DNA from 2 places in the Kitasatospora sp. NPDC088160 genome. Region 1 is predicted to be linked to the other one. Evidence: riboswitches for the same ligand, from Rfam matches in the RefSeq annotation. Region 1 holds a riboswitch; the other holds the start of a gene.
What was found. Region 1 has a riboswitch for cyclic di-AMP ahead of ACIOGZ_RS02350 (transglycosylase family protein). Riboswitches for the same ligand answer to the same signal wherever they lie in the genome.
Positions count from the first base shown of each region.

Region 1 (7,338 bases):
TACTGACGGATGTTCCTATCAGTTCCACACTCCACACACCAGGATGCACGTGCATCCGGCGCTTGCATATGCCAATAGTGCGACTGCACGTGAATCGACTCTTGCATCTGCAGTGAGCGCACACCACCATGGTGCACGTGCACCTGCACATCCCTGGCATTCCCGCGGGCTCCGCGTCGACCCCACGCGCGACTCCGTGCACCGACCCGGCAGCGTTCCCCCGCGCCACCGGGGGTTCGTGTGCGCGCGCGCTGGTCGAGGGGGCGGCCGAGCGGCCGAGCGAGTCGGAGGTGACCGGCATGACCCCGGCGGGTCCAGCCGTGTCCGCCCCCTTATGGGAGGAGCTCTTCATGAGCACCGGTACGGCTTTGGCGGTTGACCCCCATGTGGTCACCTGTACGCTCGCTCCTCGCTTCGAAGCCGTCAGAACCGCGCGCGACTTCGCCAGAACCTCTCTTCAGCGCTGGGGCCTGATGGAGCTGTTCGACGACGTCGCGCTGGTGGCCTCGGAGCTGGTGACCAACGCACTGCGGCATGCGATCGGCGCACGGCCCGACCCTGCGGGTGGCGTCCAGGGCGAGTACGACTTTCCCATACAGCCGACCCCTGAGGGCCGGCTGCCGATCCGAATAAGCCTGGTCCACCGCTCCCCCCAGGTGGTCTGCGCGGTGAGCGACCCGAGCTGCATCGGCCCGGTCGCCCGGGAGGCGGACTTCGTCGCCGAGTCCGGCCGCGGACTGCACCTGGTGGAGTCCTTCAGCCGCTCCTGGGGTTGGCACCCGCTGGGCAGCGGCAAGGTGGTCTGGGCCCTGTTCGAGGCGGAGCCGGCCACCGGTTCCGAACTCGGTGGACGGCACCGGCGCTCGGCCTAGCGCCAGGCGGCGCGCGGCCGGCCGAGGGAGGCCCCGGGAGGACCGCACCCCGGGCTCCGCGGAGCGGATCGACGGGCCTGGCACAGGTGCGCCACGGGCTCCGGCCCAGCCCTCAGGGCGATTCCCGCGACGATTCCCGGGCCTGTCTCCCGGACGAGCCGGCCGGACCGACGGCCGGGCACCCCGGCGGCCCGACTCCCGTCCACGTCCGGGCCCCCAGCCGTGCGCGGGACCACCCGCCACACCTGCGCGCGGTCGGCCGCGAGAACGGCCGCCACGAGAGCGCCCGCCACGAGAGCGCCCGTCATGTGGCCCCGGACCGGCCCCGGACAAGACAAAGGCCGTCGCGGTGTCAGCACCCACGACGGCCCCCCGATGGCAGGACGGCGGCCGGTCAGACCGCCAGGTGGTCGAACTCCCCGTCCTTGGCCCCCAGCAGCAGGGCGGCGATCTCGGCCCGGGTGTAGATGAGCGCCGGACCTTCCGGGAAGCGCGAGTTGCGCATCGCCACATCGCCCCCCGGCAGGGCCGCGAACTCGACGCAGTTCCCCTGGGAGTTGCTGTGCAGGCTCTTCTGCCAGACAACCCCCTTGAGGTCGGCGGCCGCCATCCCGTTGTAGGTGTCGTACGAGCCGTACGTGTCCTGCGAGTCGTGCATAGAAATCTCCCGAAGAGCTCCGGAGTGGTCGTCCAGCGCGGCGCTCCCGGCACCCGCCGAACGAACGGACCGGCCCCGTACCGGCCCGGCACAACGCCTCACTTGACGCGATGATAGCTGCTGTGCACGTGCATCAGCACGGGACATTGCAGGTGCACGAGGCCTTTCACCGGCAGTTCTGAACTCTTCACGGACCCTTCTCCTGACGGTACGTAAACGGACATAGCCGAGTGAATCGCCAGATTCTCGATAACCGGCCGTGAGCGATTCCCCGCTGAATGTTGATCTTCAGACGCCCGGAGTCGCGCCTTCGTGACCCTCCGTCAGGCGACCTCCCGGCTGTGAGACATCTCACGCGCCACAGAAGCAACTCGACGCCCCGTCGGACACGTCAGGGCAACCAGCGGTGATCGCTCGAAGGCTGGGTGAGATATGTCCGGATTGCGGGCAAACCGCCCGGACGGACACGACGGGAGCGCGGCGCACCCGCCATGACCACGTGAAACTCGAACGGCAGCCGAATGCAGGCCTGACGGGCCGATGTCCTACGATCTCCGGCATGAGCACCGCAGCCATCCCGGGCGCGCCACTGCCCGTCCGCACTCCAGGCTCCCGTGCGCGGGGGCGCCACCGCCGCCCCGAGCGCCCCGAGATCCCGGCCGGATCCCCGGCCCTGGTGCTCGCCGTGCCCGCGACCGCCGGGCCCGAGTCCCGCTCGGTCGTCGAGGAGCTGCTGTCGATCGTCCGCAGCGAGCAGGGCGACATCCAGACCGCCGTCGGCTACCTCCCGGGCGAAGCCGCCCAGGGCGCCGACAGCGACGACCGCACCGTCGCCGAACTGCTGGCCATGGCCGCCGAGGCCGGCCTGCCCGCGCCGGTCCTGGTGCCGCTGGTACCCGGCCCGCACGGATTCCTGACCGAACTCCACGCCCTCGCCGCCGAGTACGGAGCCCCCGTCACCGACGTGCTCGGCCCGCACCCGCTGCTCGCCGAGGCCGTGCACGTGCGCCTGTCCGAGGCCGGCCTGGCGCGTGCCGACCGGGCCCGGCTGTTCGCCATCGCGACCGCCGCGGACGGCGTCGTGCTGACCACCGTCGGCGGCGAGGAGGCCGCTGCCGCTGCCGGCATCACCGGTGTCCTGCTGGCGGCCCGGCTGGCCGTCCCGGTCGTGCCCGCCGCGCTCGACGTGCCGGGCTCGGTCGCCGCGGCCGTCAACCACCTCAAGGAGACCGGCTCCCAGCGCCCGGCGCTGGCCCCGCTGGTGATCGGGCCGGAGGCCGACTCCGAGCTGCTCGCCACGGCCGCCGAGGAGACCGGCTGCCCGTCCGCGGCGCCGCTGGGCGCCTACCCGACGGTCGGCCAGCTGATCGCCTCCACCTACCTGGCCGCGCTGCCGGCGCCCTCCCCCGAGGCCCTGGCGCAGGCCGAGGCCGAGGCGGCGGAGGCCGCCGAGGGCACCCACGCCGACCACTCCGGCCGGGGTGGTCGCGCCGCTCACGCCGCTCACGCCGCCGCCGAGGAGTCGGCCGGCCAGTAGTAGCGGTCACCGCACGTGTGAAGGGCCCGGAACGTAGCCGTTCCGGGCCCTTCCCGCTTGTCCCGTAAGGGAGTTAAAGGACGAATAGGTGTGATGTCCGTTCTATCCGCATTTGTTCACCATCGCTCGACGCACCCCCCGACGGCCACAGTGCGGACACGCCGCTCTCCCGGCGGGCAGGCCCCCGGGCGACCCGACCCACCGTCACCCGCCTCCTGAAACGCAGACAGTTGCGCGCACCCTTCGCAGCGTTGCCGGAAATCGGTCATTTCCGATCATGACAAGTGAGGGGAACGACCGTTCTCGCCAAACCGTGATGCGCGTCACAGGTGTTTGCAGTTTGAACTTAAGTCTGCTTAACGTGCTCCCCGTTCGTGGCCACACGAACCCAGTTCATCCGCGACGCCGAGTCCTGCCGTCGGATGTCCTGGCAGCGCGAAAACGCACCACGGCAGGAGCGGGGGACCCACAGGTAAGTCGCCCCGGACCGTTCCCCGGAACGATCCAGGGCTAGGGGTGAAGCCGCGCCCACAGCGCGGCCGGGCAACTCCAGCCCGAATCCGACAGCTCACCTCGCAGGCGTGGGAGAGGACTGCGTCTTCATGCTGCCCACCAACGGCACCCGTCTGTCCAGTCGTACCCGACGCGTGATCGCCGCCGTCGGCGTCGCGGGCGTCGGCCTCACCATCCCCTGCCTCACCTCCGGCACCGCCTCCGCCGCCTCCGTCGCCACCTGGGACAAGGTCGCCCAGTGCGAGAGCACCGGCAACTGGAGCATCAACACCGGCAACGGCTTCTACGGCGGCCTGCAGTTCACCTCCAGCACCTGGGCCGCCTTCGGCGGCACCGCCTACGCCCCCCAGGCCAACCAGGCCACCAAGGACCAGCAGATCGCCGTCGCCGAGAAGGTCCTCGCCTCGCAGGGCCCCGGCGCCTGGCCGGTGTGCTCGGTCCAGGCCGGCCTGACCAAGGGCGGCACCCCGGCCGCCGTCGACACCTCGGCCGGCTCGACCACCGGCTCGGCTGCCGGTTCGACCGCCACCAAGCCCGCCGCGAAGCCGGCCGCCCCGGCCGCCAAGCCCGCGCAGACCCAGACCCCGGCCCCGGCCGCGAAGCCCGCCAAGCCGGCCGCACCGGCCCAGGACCAGGCGCAGGCCCCCGCCGACTCCACCAACGGCACCTCGGCCCAGAAGGGCCAGAGCCAGGCCCGGAACAGCGCCCAGCCCCAGGCCGACGACTACACCGTCGCCTCCGGCGACTGGCTGTCCTCGATCGCCGACAAGCACAACCTCCAGGGCGGCTGGCAGCGGCTGTACGAACTCAACCGCGGCACCCTGACCGAGGGCCCGGACTCCATCTACCCGGGCCAGCGCCTCTCGTTCAAGGACGGCGGCCAGGCCCAGCAGTCGGCTCAGGCCGACCGGTCCGGCTCCGGCTCGTCGGCCACGTCCGGCTCGGACTTCACCTGGTTCGACCGCTCGCAGAAGTCCGGCCAGACCTCCAACGGCGCTGTCGCGAGCGCCAAGCCGGCCGCCCAGCCCCAGGCCCCGGCCACCAAGCCGGCCTCCAAGCCGGCCTCCAAGCCGGCCGCCCAGGCTCAGACCCCGGCTCAGACCCCGGCCGCCACCGGCAGCATGGCCGCCGCGGTCTCCTTCGCCCAGTCGAAGGTCGGCCAGGCGTACGTCTACGGCGGTACCGGCAACGGCGGCTGGGACTGCTCCGGCCTGACCCAGGCCGCGCTGCGCGCCGCGGGCGTCTCCGTCCCGCGCGTCGCCGCCGACCAGGCCGCCGCCAGCACCCGCGTCTCGCTGGACAGCCTGCAGGCGGGCGACCTGCTGTTCTGGTCCAACAACGGCCAGAACTCCGGCGTCTACCACGTCGCGATCTACATCGGCGGCGGCCAGTACGTCGAGGCCGCCAACCCGAGCTCGGGCGTGCGCCTGCAGACCGTCGCCAACTGGGCGCCGGACTTCGCCGGCCGGGTCTGAGCACGACCGACGGGTGACAGCCGACAACTGACGGCTGACCCGGCACCCGGGCGGCACACAACGGACCCCGGAGAGCAACTGCTCTCCGGGGCCCGTCCGTTGACCGTCCTCAGCGCGCGCAGGCCCCCGTGGACCCACGCATGACCAGCTCCGGCTGGAACATGAACTCCCCGCGCTGGACGGCGTTTCCGCCGACCTCCTCCAGCAGCGCGTCCACCGCCGCGGTCGCCATCGCCTCGACCGGCTGGCGGATCGTGGTCAGCGGCGGCTCGGTGAAGGCGATCAGCGGCGAGTCGTCGAAGCCGACCACCGAGACGTCGTGCGGCACCGACAGCCCACGCTGCCGCACCGCCCGGATCGCCCCGAGCGCCATCATGTCGCTGCCGCAGACGATCGCCGTGCAGCCCTTGTCCAGCAGCGCGCCGGCCGCCGCGTGCCCGCCCTCCACGCTGAACAGCGTGTGGTGGACGAGTTCCTCGGCCTCCTCCTGGCTCCGTCCCAGCACCTCGCGCATCGCCGCCGTGAAGCCCTCGATCTTGCGCAGCACCGGCACGTACCGCCGCTGCCCGACCGCCAGCCCGATCCGCTCGTGCCCGAGTTCGGCCAGGTGCTGGACGGCCATCCACATCGCGGCCCGGTCGTCCGGCGAGATGAACGGCGCGTCGATCCGCTCGCTGTAGCCGTTGATCAGCACGAACGGCACCCCTCGCCCGGTCAGCCGGGCGTAGCGGTCGAGGTCGGCGGTGGAGTCGGCGTGCAGCCCGGAGACGAAGACGATGCCCGCCACGCCCCGGTCGACCAGCATCTCGACCAGTTCGTCCTCGGTGGACCCGCCCGGTGTCTGGGTGCACAGCACCGGGGTGTACCCGTGCCGGCTGAGCACCTGCTCGATCACCTGGGCCAGTGCGGGGAAGATCGGGTTGCTCAGCTCCGGCGTGATCAGCCCGATCAGGCCGGCGCTGCGCTGGCGCAGTCGGGTCGGCCGCTCGTAGCCGAGCACGTCGAGCGCCGCCAGCACGGTCTGCCGGGTGGCGGCGGAGACGTTCGCCTTGCCGTTGAGTACGCGGGAGACGGTGGCTTCGCTGACCCCCGCCTGCGCCGCGATGTCTGAGAGTCGCGCCGTAGTCACGGTCCCAGAGCCTATTGCAACCACGTCAGACCGCCCACCAGCCGGTGCTGTCCGGCGCGAGCACCGTCTCGCTGCCGTCGACCACCAGCTCCACCGAGGAGAGCAGCAGCTTTCCGGGCGCCGCTATCCGGACCGGCTCGTCCGTGGCGTTGACGGTGCAGACGAAGGAGCCGCGGCGGAACGTCAGGGTCCCCTCGGGGCCCTCCAGCCACTCCACGGCCGTCCCGGCGCCGAGGTCGTCCTGGGAGCGGCGGACGGCGAGCGCGCTGCGGTACAGCTCCAGGGTGGACGCCGGGTCGCCGGTCTGCGCCTCGACGCTCAGCTCGGCCCACTCGGCCGGCTGCGGCAGCCAGGACGGCCCGCCGGCGACCGGGCCGAAGCCGTACGGGGCCTCGGTGCCGGACCACGGGATCGGGACGCGGCAGCCGTCGCGGTAGCCGTCCTGCCCGGCCTTGCGGAAGAACGACGGGTCCTGGCGGACCTCGTCCGGCAGGTCGGTGACGTCCGGCAGACCGAGTTCCTCGCCCTGGTAGATGTACGCGGAGCCGGGCAGCGCGAGCATCAGCAGGGTGGCGGCGCGGGCGCGGCGCAGGCCGAGCTCGCGGTCGCCGGGCGTGCGGATCTGGGTGCCGAGGCCGGGCGGGTTGGCGAAGCGGGTGGCGTGCCGGGTGACGTCGTGGTTGGACAGCACCCAGGTGGTCGGGGCGTCGACCGGGCGCATCGAGTCGAGCGAGACGTCGATCACCTCGCGCAGCGCGGCGGCGTCCCAACCGGTGCCCAGGTACTGGAAGTTGAAGGCCTGGTGCAGCTCATCGGGGCGCACGTAGTTGGCGGTGCGCTGGACGGTCGGGGTCCAGGCCTCGGCGACGCCGATCCGCTGGCCCGGGTACTCGTCGAGGATCTTGCGCCAGCTGCGGTAGATCTCGTGCACGCCGTCCTGGTCGAAGAACGGCATGACGTCGTTGCCGAGCAGCTTGAGCTGGTCGGAGCCGCCGAGGTCGGGCAGGCCGGGGGCCTTCACCAGGCCGTGGGCGACGTCGATGCGGAAGCCGTCGACACCCATGTCGAGCCAGAACCGCAGGATCGAGCGGAACTCGTCGGCGACGGCCCGGTTCTCCCAGTTGAAGTCGGGCTGCTCGGGGGCGAACAGGTGC
Region 1 is NZ_JBIUSS010000001.1:557,177-564,514, reverse strand. It holds gene ACIOGZ_RS02365 (ATP-binding protein) at 351-872, shown strand; gene ACIOGZ_RS02360 (DUF397 domain-containing protein) at 1,267-1,530, opposite strand; gene ACIOGZ_RS02355 (hypothetical protein) at 2,090-3,067, shown strand; cyclic di-AMP (ydaO/yuaA leader) riboswitch at 3,502-3,662, shown strand; gene ACIOGZ_RS02350 (transglycosylase family protein) at 3,649-5,055, shown strand; gene ACIOGZ_RS02345 (LacI family DNA-binding transcriptional regulator) at 5,165-6,184, opposite strand; gene ACIOGZ_RS02340 (glycoside hydrolase family 13 protein) at 6,210-7,338, opposite strand, start outside.

Region 2 (7,338 bases), 200 kb from region 1:
AGCCGCCTTCCCCGCCCCCGGCAACGGCTGGGCCAAGGTCGAGCGCTACCTCGACACCACCCCCGGCTTCCGTACCGAGCAGTACCCGGCCGACGGCCGCGGCGACCAGGACGGCGCCCGCCGGACGTACTTCGGCGGCACCGGCCAGCCCTCCTCCAGCCGCTTCCTGCTGTACTCGGCGACCGGCTGGGACACCGGTAGCCGTCCGACCCCCGTGCTGCTGGTCCACGGCGCCAACGACAACGCCGACCGCGCCTGGGCGAACCCGGGGGAGAGCGGCACCTGCGGTGCCTCCGCCTGCCCGTCCACCGGCCTCGCCCAGTACCTCGCCGGCACCGGCCACCGGGTGTTCGCCATCGGCTTCGCCCACAAACAGGGCGACAACCTGCTCCAGGCGCAGGCCGTCGGCGACGCCGTCGCGCTGATCCGGGCCCGCCTCGGCGTCCCCCAGGTGGACGTGGTGGCCTGGAGCAAGGGCGAGGTCGCCGCCCGGGCGTACGTGTCCTCGGTGCGCCCGTCCTGGGGGCGGGCCTACGCGGGCGACGTGCGCCGCCTGATCACCCTCGGGGGCCCGAACGGCGGGCTCGACTACGTGTACGCGCACGGCTGGTCGTTCGACCTCGCGAGCTGGCCGGCCTGCGGCGGCACCGCCAACGCGCCGTCCCCGCACCTCTACATGACCTGCTACGGCACCTACACGGCGCAGCCCTGCCTCGGCGTGCTGCCCACCGGCGGCTACGACTGCTACCCGGGCCAGCGCCAGCTGCTCGCCCGCTGGGACGGCCGGTACGGGGTGGACGGCACCGCCCAGGACTGGTGGACCACCTACTACGGCGGCCAGGGCTTCTACACCTCCGGCCAGGGCATCCAGGCGGCGATCGACGCCGGTTCGCTGATCGCGCCGCTGCAACAGGCGGGCGTCCCCGCGTCGGTGCGCACCTATCTGCTCGCGGGCGGGTCCGCCGACATCCCGGGCGTGCTCAACGAGAACCGGGGGCCCAGCGACGGCATCGTGTTCACCGCGAGCGCCCTGGACACCACCGGCATCGCGACGATCGGCGGCACCCGGCTGCTCACCGGCCTCAACCACCTGGAACTCGCCTGGGCACCGGAGGCCGAGAGCCAGGTCGACAACTGGCTCGCTTGACCCGTGGACCGCCGATTCGCCGATTCGCCGATTCGTCGTTCGGCAGCTCGACGGCTCCGCTGATCCGTCCCAACTGATCCACCACGCAGCGTCGTTGATCGACACCACTGTGACCTGTGCGACAACCGGCCCGAGCAGGTTGTCCGTTCACGGACGGCCTGCCTAGCCTGCAACCGTCGTCCGCCCTCGCGGACCCCCGCCGCCGGGACGCCGAGTCCTGTCCACCCGCCGGCCGGCAACCGAGCACCACAGCGGACGGGAGCGGGGGAACCAAGGTCAGCGCCCGGCCCGTACGCTCCCGCGTGCGGGCCGTGGCTAGGGGTGAAGCCGCTTCCACCGGCGGCCGGGCTGCCTCAGCCCGAATCCGACAGCTCACCTCGCAGGCGTCGCAGAGGACACTGCCATGCACCAGCCTGCCCGGCGCCGCGCGCCGCGCCACGCCCGCCCCTCCCACCGGGGCCGCAACGCCGCCCTCGCCGTCACCGGAGCGCTCGCCGTCACCGGCGCCGGACTGCTCGGCCTGCCGGCCGTCTCCGGCGCCCAGGCCGCCACCGCCCCGACCGTCACCCAGGACCGGCTCGCCCCGGCGACCATGGTCGCCAACCAGGCCGCCACCGCCTCGCTGACCCTCCACTCCTCGGCCTGCTTCACCGCGAAGACCGTCGGCGTGGGCGTCCGGAACGCGGCCGGTGCGAACCTCGACTTCCCGGGCAACGCCTCCAATGTGCAGATCTGCCCGAGCGGCCTGTCCTTCACCAGCGGCGCACGCGCCCTGCCGGCCGGGACGTACACCCAGTTCGGCTTCTGGCAGGACCTCGGCGGGGCCTGGCACAACCTGGCCTCGCAGCAGCTGGTGGTCTCCAGCACCCCGGCGCCGACTCCGCCCCCGACCCCGACGCCCACCACGAAGCCGACTCCCGCCCCGACCCCGACTCCCGCCCCGACCCCGACGGCGACCCCCACCGCGAAGCCGACCCCGACGAGCAGCCCGAGCCCGAGCAGCCCGAGCGCCACCGCCAGCCCGTCGGCCGGCACCCCCGCATCCCCGGTCGCCGGCAAGTCGCTGACCTGGTCCGACGAGTTCAACGGCCCGATCAGCTGGGGCTCGCGCTGGGTCGGCGACAAGAGCACCGCGTACAAGTACGGCAACCACAACCCGGACGACAACAAGCTCGACCTGCTGAACAAGAACAACGTCAGCGTCGCGAACGGGGTCGCCACCTTCACCGCCGCGCCCGGCACCACCACGCTGGAGAACGGCAAGCAGGCCTGGAACACCGGCTTCCTGACCACCGAGGGCTCCAGCGAGGGCTTCCAGGTCAGGACCGGCGACTACGCCGAGACCCGGGTCAAGCTGCCGTCCGGCTCCGGCGCCTGGCCGGCCTTCTGGACCTGGAAGAACGGCAACGGGGAGGTCGACTCCTTCGAGTACCACCCCGACAACCCGAACCTGCTGGAGCTGACCAACCACGTCAACCCCGGCAACCCCAAGTACTACACCGACGCCGGCGCCGTCGCGAAGGACCAGTGGGTGACCATCGGCACCTATTACGGCGCCACCTCGGTGGACTGGTACGTCAACGGCGCCAAGGTGTTCTCGGACGGCAAGGGCGTCGGCGCCAACTGGTCGGCGTACCTGATCCTCAACCTGTCGGTCGGCGCGGGGAAGTACCACCCGGCGCCGCAGGGCACCGCCCCGATCACCTTCGCCGCCGACTACGTCCGCGTGTACCGGTAGGGCCTTCGGGGCTTCCGGGTCAGGAACCGGGAGCCGTCTCGACCACCGTGATGTCGAACGGCTGCCGGTTGTTCCCCTCGTCCGGGTCGTCCACGCCGCGCACCGCGACCGAGCCGCCGGTGAGCTTGCCGATCCGCAGGTCCGGGGAGAGGTGCACCGGTACCAGCGCGGTCGCGCTGCGCAGCGGGGGCAGTCCGGCCGGGAAGACACAGCGCACCTGTCGGCCGTTGAGCCGTACCTCGCAGTCCTCGGGGAAGTACGGGCCCACTGGGGAGACCCCGGGAGGCAGCGTCACCAGCACGGTGAACGGTGCGGCGGTGGTGTCCGGGCCGCGGTTGGCGATGAAGGCGTGGACGGTGGTGGTGCCGCCGGGCGGGGCGGCGTCCGGGTCGAGCCGGACCACCTCCAGATCGGAGCGGGACGCCGTGGGGGCTGCCGTGTCCACCGCCGGCCGGGGCTCGGGCCGCCGCAGCGCCCAGGACGGGCCGGCGGTCAGCGTCGCCACCGAACAGCCGGCCGCCATCGCGGCGACGAGCGAGGCCGCGCGGAATCCGCAGAGCCTGCTGGCCTGCCCGGACCCGCCCCGCCTGGACCCGCCCCGCCTGGACCCGCCCCGCCTGGATCCGCCCTGCCCGGACCCGCCTCGCATTGTCGAACGCCTGTACGTCATCGTCGTCCACCCTGTCCCGGGGCCCCGGCCGCCCGCGCCGCTGCGGGCCGCGTCCGCACCAGGGTGGCGGAGCCTGCGCCGGGGGCCGGTGCAACCCGCTCGGCGTCCGCCCGAACGGGGGAGCGTACGTACGGGAAGTCGACCGGATCGACTTCCCGTGCGTGAAGCGGGCGGTGGCGACGGGTCAGGGTGCGAGGACCTGCCCCAGCCGGGTCGCGATGTGGTGCATCACCGGCACCAGCGAGGACGTGCCGGCCTGCTCCTCCAGGGCCCGGATACGGGCCTCCGGGCCGGACACCGACAGGGCGGTGGGCGTCGGCGCGCCCGGTACGGCGAGCGCGATGCAGCGGACGCCGATCTCCTGCTCCTGGTCGTCGACCACGTAGCCGCGCTCGCGAGCCTCGGCGAGCTGGTGCAGCAGCTCCTGCGGGTCGGTGACGGTGTACTCGGTGTGCGCGGGCAGCGGGTTGGGGCCCAGGACGGCGCGCGCCTCGTCCTCGGGGAGCTGGGCCAGCAGCGCCTTGCCGACGCCCGTGCAGTGCGGCTGCACCCGTCGGCCGACCTCGGTGAACATCCGCATCGAGCGCCGCGACTGCACCTGCCCGACGTACACCACCTCGCCGCCCTCCAGCACCGCCAGGTTGGCGGTCTCGCCGGTGGCCTCCATGAGTTCGGCCAGGTAGGGGCGGGCCCAGCTGCCGAGCAGCCGGCCGGCCGTCTCGCCGAGGCGGATCAGCCGGGGGCCGAGGGTGTAGCGACGCGCGGTGTCCTGGCGTACATAGCCCTGCTGGACGAGGGTACGAACCAGGCGGTGGATGGTCGGCATCGGCAGGCCGGAGCTGGCGGAGAGCTCGCTGAGGGTGGCCACGCCGCCGGAGTCGGCCAGCGCCTCCAGGAGTTGGAAGGCGCGCTCGACGGACTGCACGCCGCCGGTCGCGCGGTCCGGGCTGGTCGTCGATGCTGTGTCGGGGGTCGAAACCACCGGCGTTCCCTTCGCTGTCGGGGAGGAGTAGAGTCCCGGCGATCACATCAACAAACCGTTGAAATTCTGTATCGCGGAAACTAGTCTCCACCTTACAGAATCGAACCCGCCGACAGGTGGGTTCCGATCAAGGAAGTTCCCACCGGAGCTCCCTTCGCCAGGCTCAACCGCTTAGGAGTGTCCTGCCCATGGCTACAGAACAGGGACCCGTCGGCGCCTCCCCCGCTGCTCCGGTCGTCACTGTCGCCGGTCCGCGCGTTCACCGGGCGGAGGAGGTGCTCACTCCGGAGGCGGTCGCCTTCGTCGTCGGCCTCCATCGCGCTTTCGAAGGGCGCCGACAGGAGCTCCTGGCCGGGCGGAAGGCCCGCCGGGCGGAGATCGCCAGAGCCGGCACGCTGGACTTCCTCCCCGACACCGCCGACGTCCGGGCCGCCGACTGGAAGGTCGCCGAGGCGCCCCGCGCGCTCCAGGACCGCCGGGTCGAGATCACCGGTCCCACCGACCGCAAGATGGTCATCAACGCCCTCAACTCCGGCGCGCGGATCTGGCTCGCCGACTTCGAGGACGCCACCTCCCCGACCTGGGAGAACGTGGTCAGCGGCCAGATCAACCTGATCGACGCCTTCGAGGGCCGGATCGACTTCACCACCTCCGCCGGAAAGGCGTACGCCCTCAAGCCCGCCGCCGAACTCGCCACCGTCGTGGTCCGCCCGCGCGGCTGGCACCTGGACGAGAACCACCTGCTCGTCGACGGCGCCCCGGTCGCCGGAGCCTTCCTCGACTTCGGCCTGTACTTCTTCCACAACGCCGCCCGGCTGCTCGCCAAGGGCGCCGAGGACCCCAACTCCGGCCCGTACTTCTACCTGCCGAAGACCGAGAGCCACCTCGAAGCCCGGCTCTGGAACGACGTGTTCACCCACGCCCAGGCCGCGCTCGGCATCCCGCACGGCACCGTCCGCGCCACCGTGCTGATCGAGACCATCACCGCCGCGTTCGAGATGGACGAGATCCTCTACGAGCTGCGCGACCACGCGGCCGGCCTCAACGCCGGGCGCTGGGACTACCTGTTCTCGATCGTCAAGAACTTCCGCGACGCCGGCGAGCAGTACGTCCTGCCGGACCGCAACAGCGTCACCATGGCCTCGCCGTTCATGGCCGCCTACACCCGCCTGCTGGTGCAGACCTGCCACAAACGCGGCGCCCACGCGATCGGCGGCATGGCCGCGTTCATCCCCAGCCGCAGGGACCCGGAGGTCAACGCCGCCGCCCTGGAGAAGGTCAAGGCGGACAAGGACCGCGAGGCCGGCAACGGCTTCGACGGCTCCTGGGTCGCCCACCCGGACCTGGTGCCGGTCGCCCGCGCCTCCTTCGACGCGGTGCTCGGCGAGCGCCCCCACCAGAAGGACCACCCCGGGCCCTCCGAGCCGGTCACCGCGACCCAGCTGCTCGACATCGCCGGCGCCGACGGCAGCTGCACCCACGCGGGGCTGCACAACGCCGTCCAGGTCGGCATTCGCTACATCGAGGCCTGGCTGCGCGGCCTCGGTGCGGTCGGCATCTTCAACATGATGGAGGACGCCGCCACCGCGGAGATCTCCCGCTCGCAGATCTGGCAGTGGATCCACAACGGCGTCGTCCTGTCCGACACCGGTGAGAAGGCCACCGCGGACCTCGTCCGCGCCCTGGTCGCCGCGGAGTTGGCCGAACTCCTGGCCGAGCTGGGTGCGGACGCGTACGCCGGCGGCCGCTGGCGCGAGGCCGCCCAGCTCTTCGAACAGGTCGCCCTGGCCGAGGAGTTCGCGGACTTCCTGACCCTCCCCGCGCTTCCCCTGCTGGGCTGAGTCCCAATCCATCCGCCGGCGCCGCCGCTGCCGCCTGCCAGGCTGTAGCGGTCCCGCCGGCCCATTGCTCCGTTCCGTACGGCGACGATTCCACCTGTCCTCTCGTCGCCGTGCGGAACGGCTTTTTCCCGGTACCCGGTAAGGAGTTCAACCGTGCCCCGCATCTTCTTCAACGGCCAGGCCATGGTCGGCGGACCGTTCCACGCCAAGGTCGCCGACTCGCTGGTCGGCCCGGCCCGGACGGCCCCCGGCTACCGCTTCTTCTCGATCGACGACGTCTGCCCGGGCCTGCTCGCCGATCCGGCGGTCGACACCGCCATCGAGGGCGAGCTCTACGAGATCACCCTGGAGCACCTGCGCGACGTCATCCTCCCCGGCGAGCCGCGGGAGTTGGAGCTCGGCGTCATCAAGCTCGACGACGGCTCCGCCTGCCTGTCGATGCTGCTCGCCCGCGGCGAGGTGGAGCGGGGGGTGCACCGCGAGATCACCCACCACGGGGGCTGGCGCGCCTACCTCGGCTCGCTCGGGCGCACCGCCTGAGACCGGGCGCGTAGCGGCGGACGCACCACGGCGAACGGATCACAGCAAGCGAATCACGGCGAACAGATTTCAGCGAACAGATAACAGATGACAACTTTCGTCAGCTGTCATCTGTTCGCTGTTATCCGTCACTCGTCACCCGCCCCCGGGCACGCCGCAGCCCCGGACCCTCGCCGTGGGTCCGGGGCTGCGGTCCGCGCGCCGGCCGGGAAGGCCGGGTTGCGGAGTCCGGGTCACGCACCGTCCCTGGGCGGCCCGGAGTTCAGGGGTGGAGGAGGAGCGGGGCGTCAGAGCGGCCGGGCGGCGAGCTCCTTGGCGGCGCGGGCGCAGGCGCGGGCGATCCGGTCCTCGTCGACGGTGGTCAGCTGGCCCTTCTCGACGACGGCGTTGCCGTTGACGAACAGCACGGCCAGCGGCGGC
Region 2 is NZ_JBIUSS010000001.1:361,738-369,075, forward strand. It holds gene ACIOGZ_RS01525 (lipase) at 1-1,147, shown strand, start outside; cyclic di-AMP (ydaO/yuaA leader) riboswitch at 1,382-1,548, shown strand; gene ACIOGZ_RS01530 (glycoside hydrolase family 16 protein) at 1,551-2,885, shown strand; gene ACIOGZ_RS01535 (hypothetical protein) at 2,905-3,390, opposite strand; gene ACIOGZ_RS01540 (IclR family transcriptional regulator) at 3,740-4,537, opposite strand; gene aceB (malate synthase A) at 4,726-6,378, shown strand; gene ACIOGZ_RS01550 (gamma-glutamylcyclotransferase) at 6,532-6,918, shown strand; gene ACIOGZ_RS01555 (8-oxoguanine deaminase) at 7,206-7,338, opposite strand, start outside.
Region 2: linked by a shared signal. The riboswitch ahead of ACIOGZ_RS01530 (glycoside hydrolase family 16 protein) and the one ahead of ACIOGZ_RS02350 (transglycosylase family protein) in region 1 are both predicted to bind cyclic di-AMP.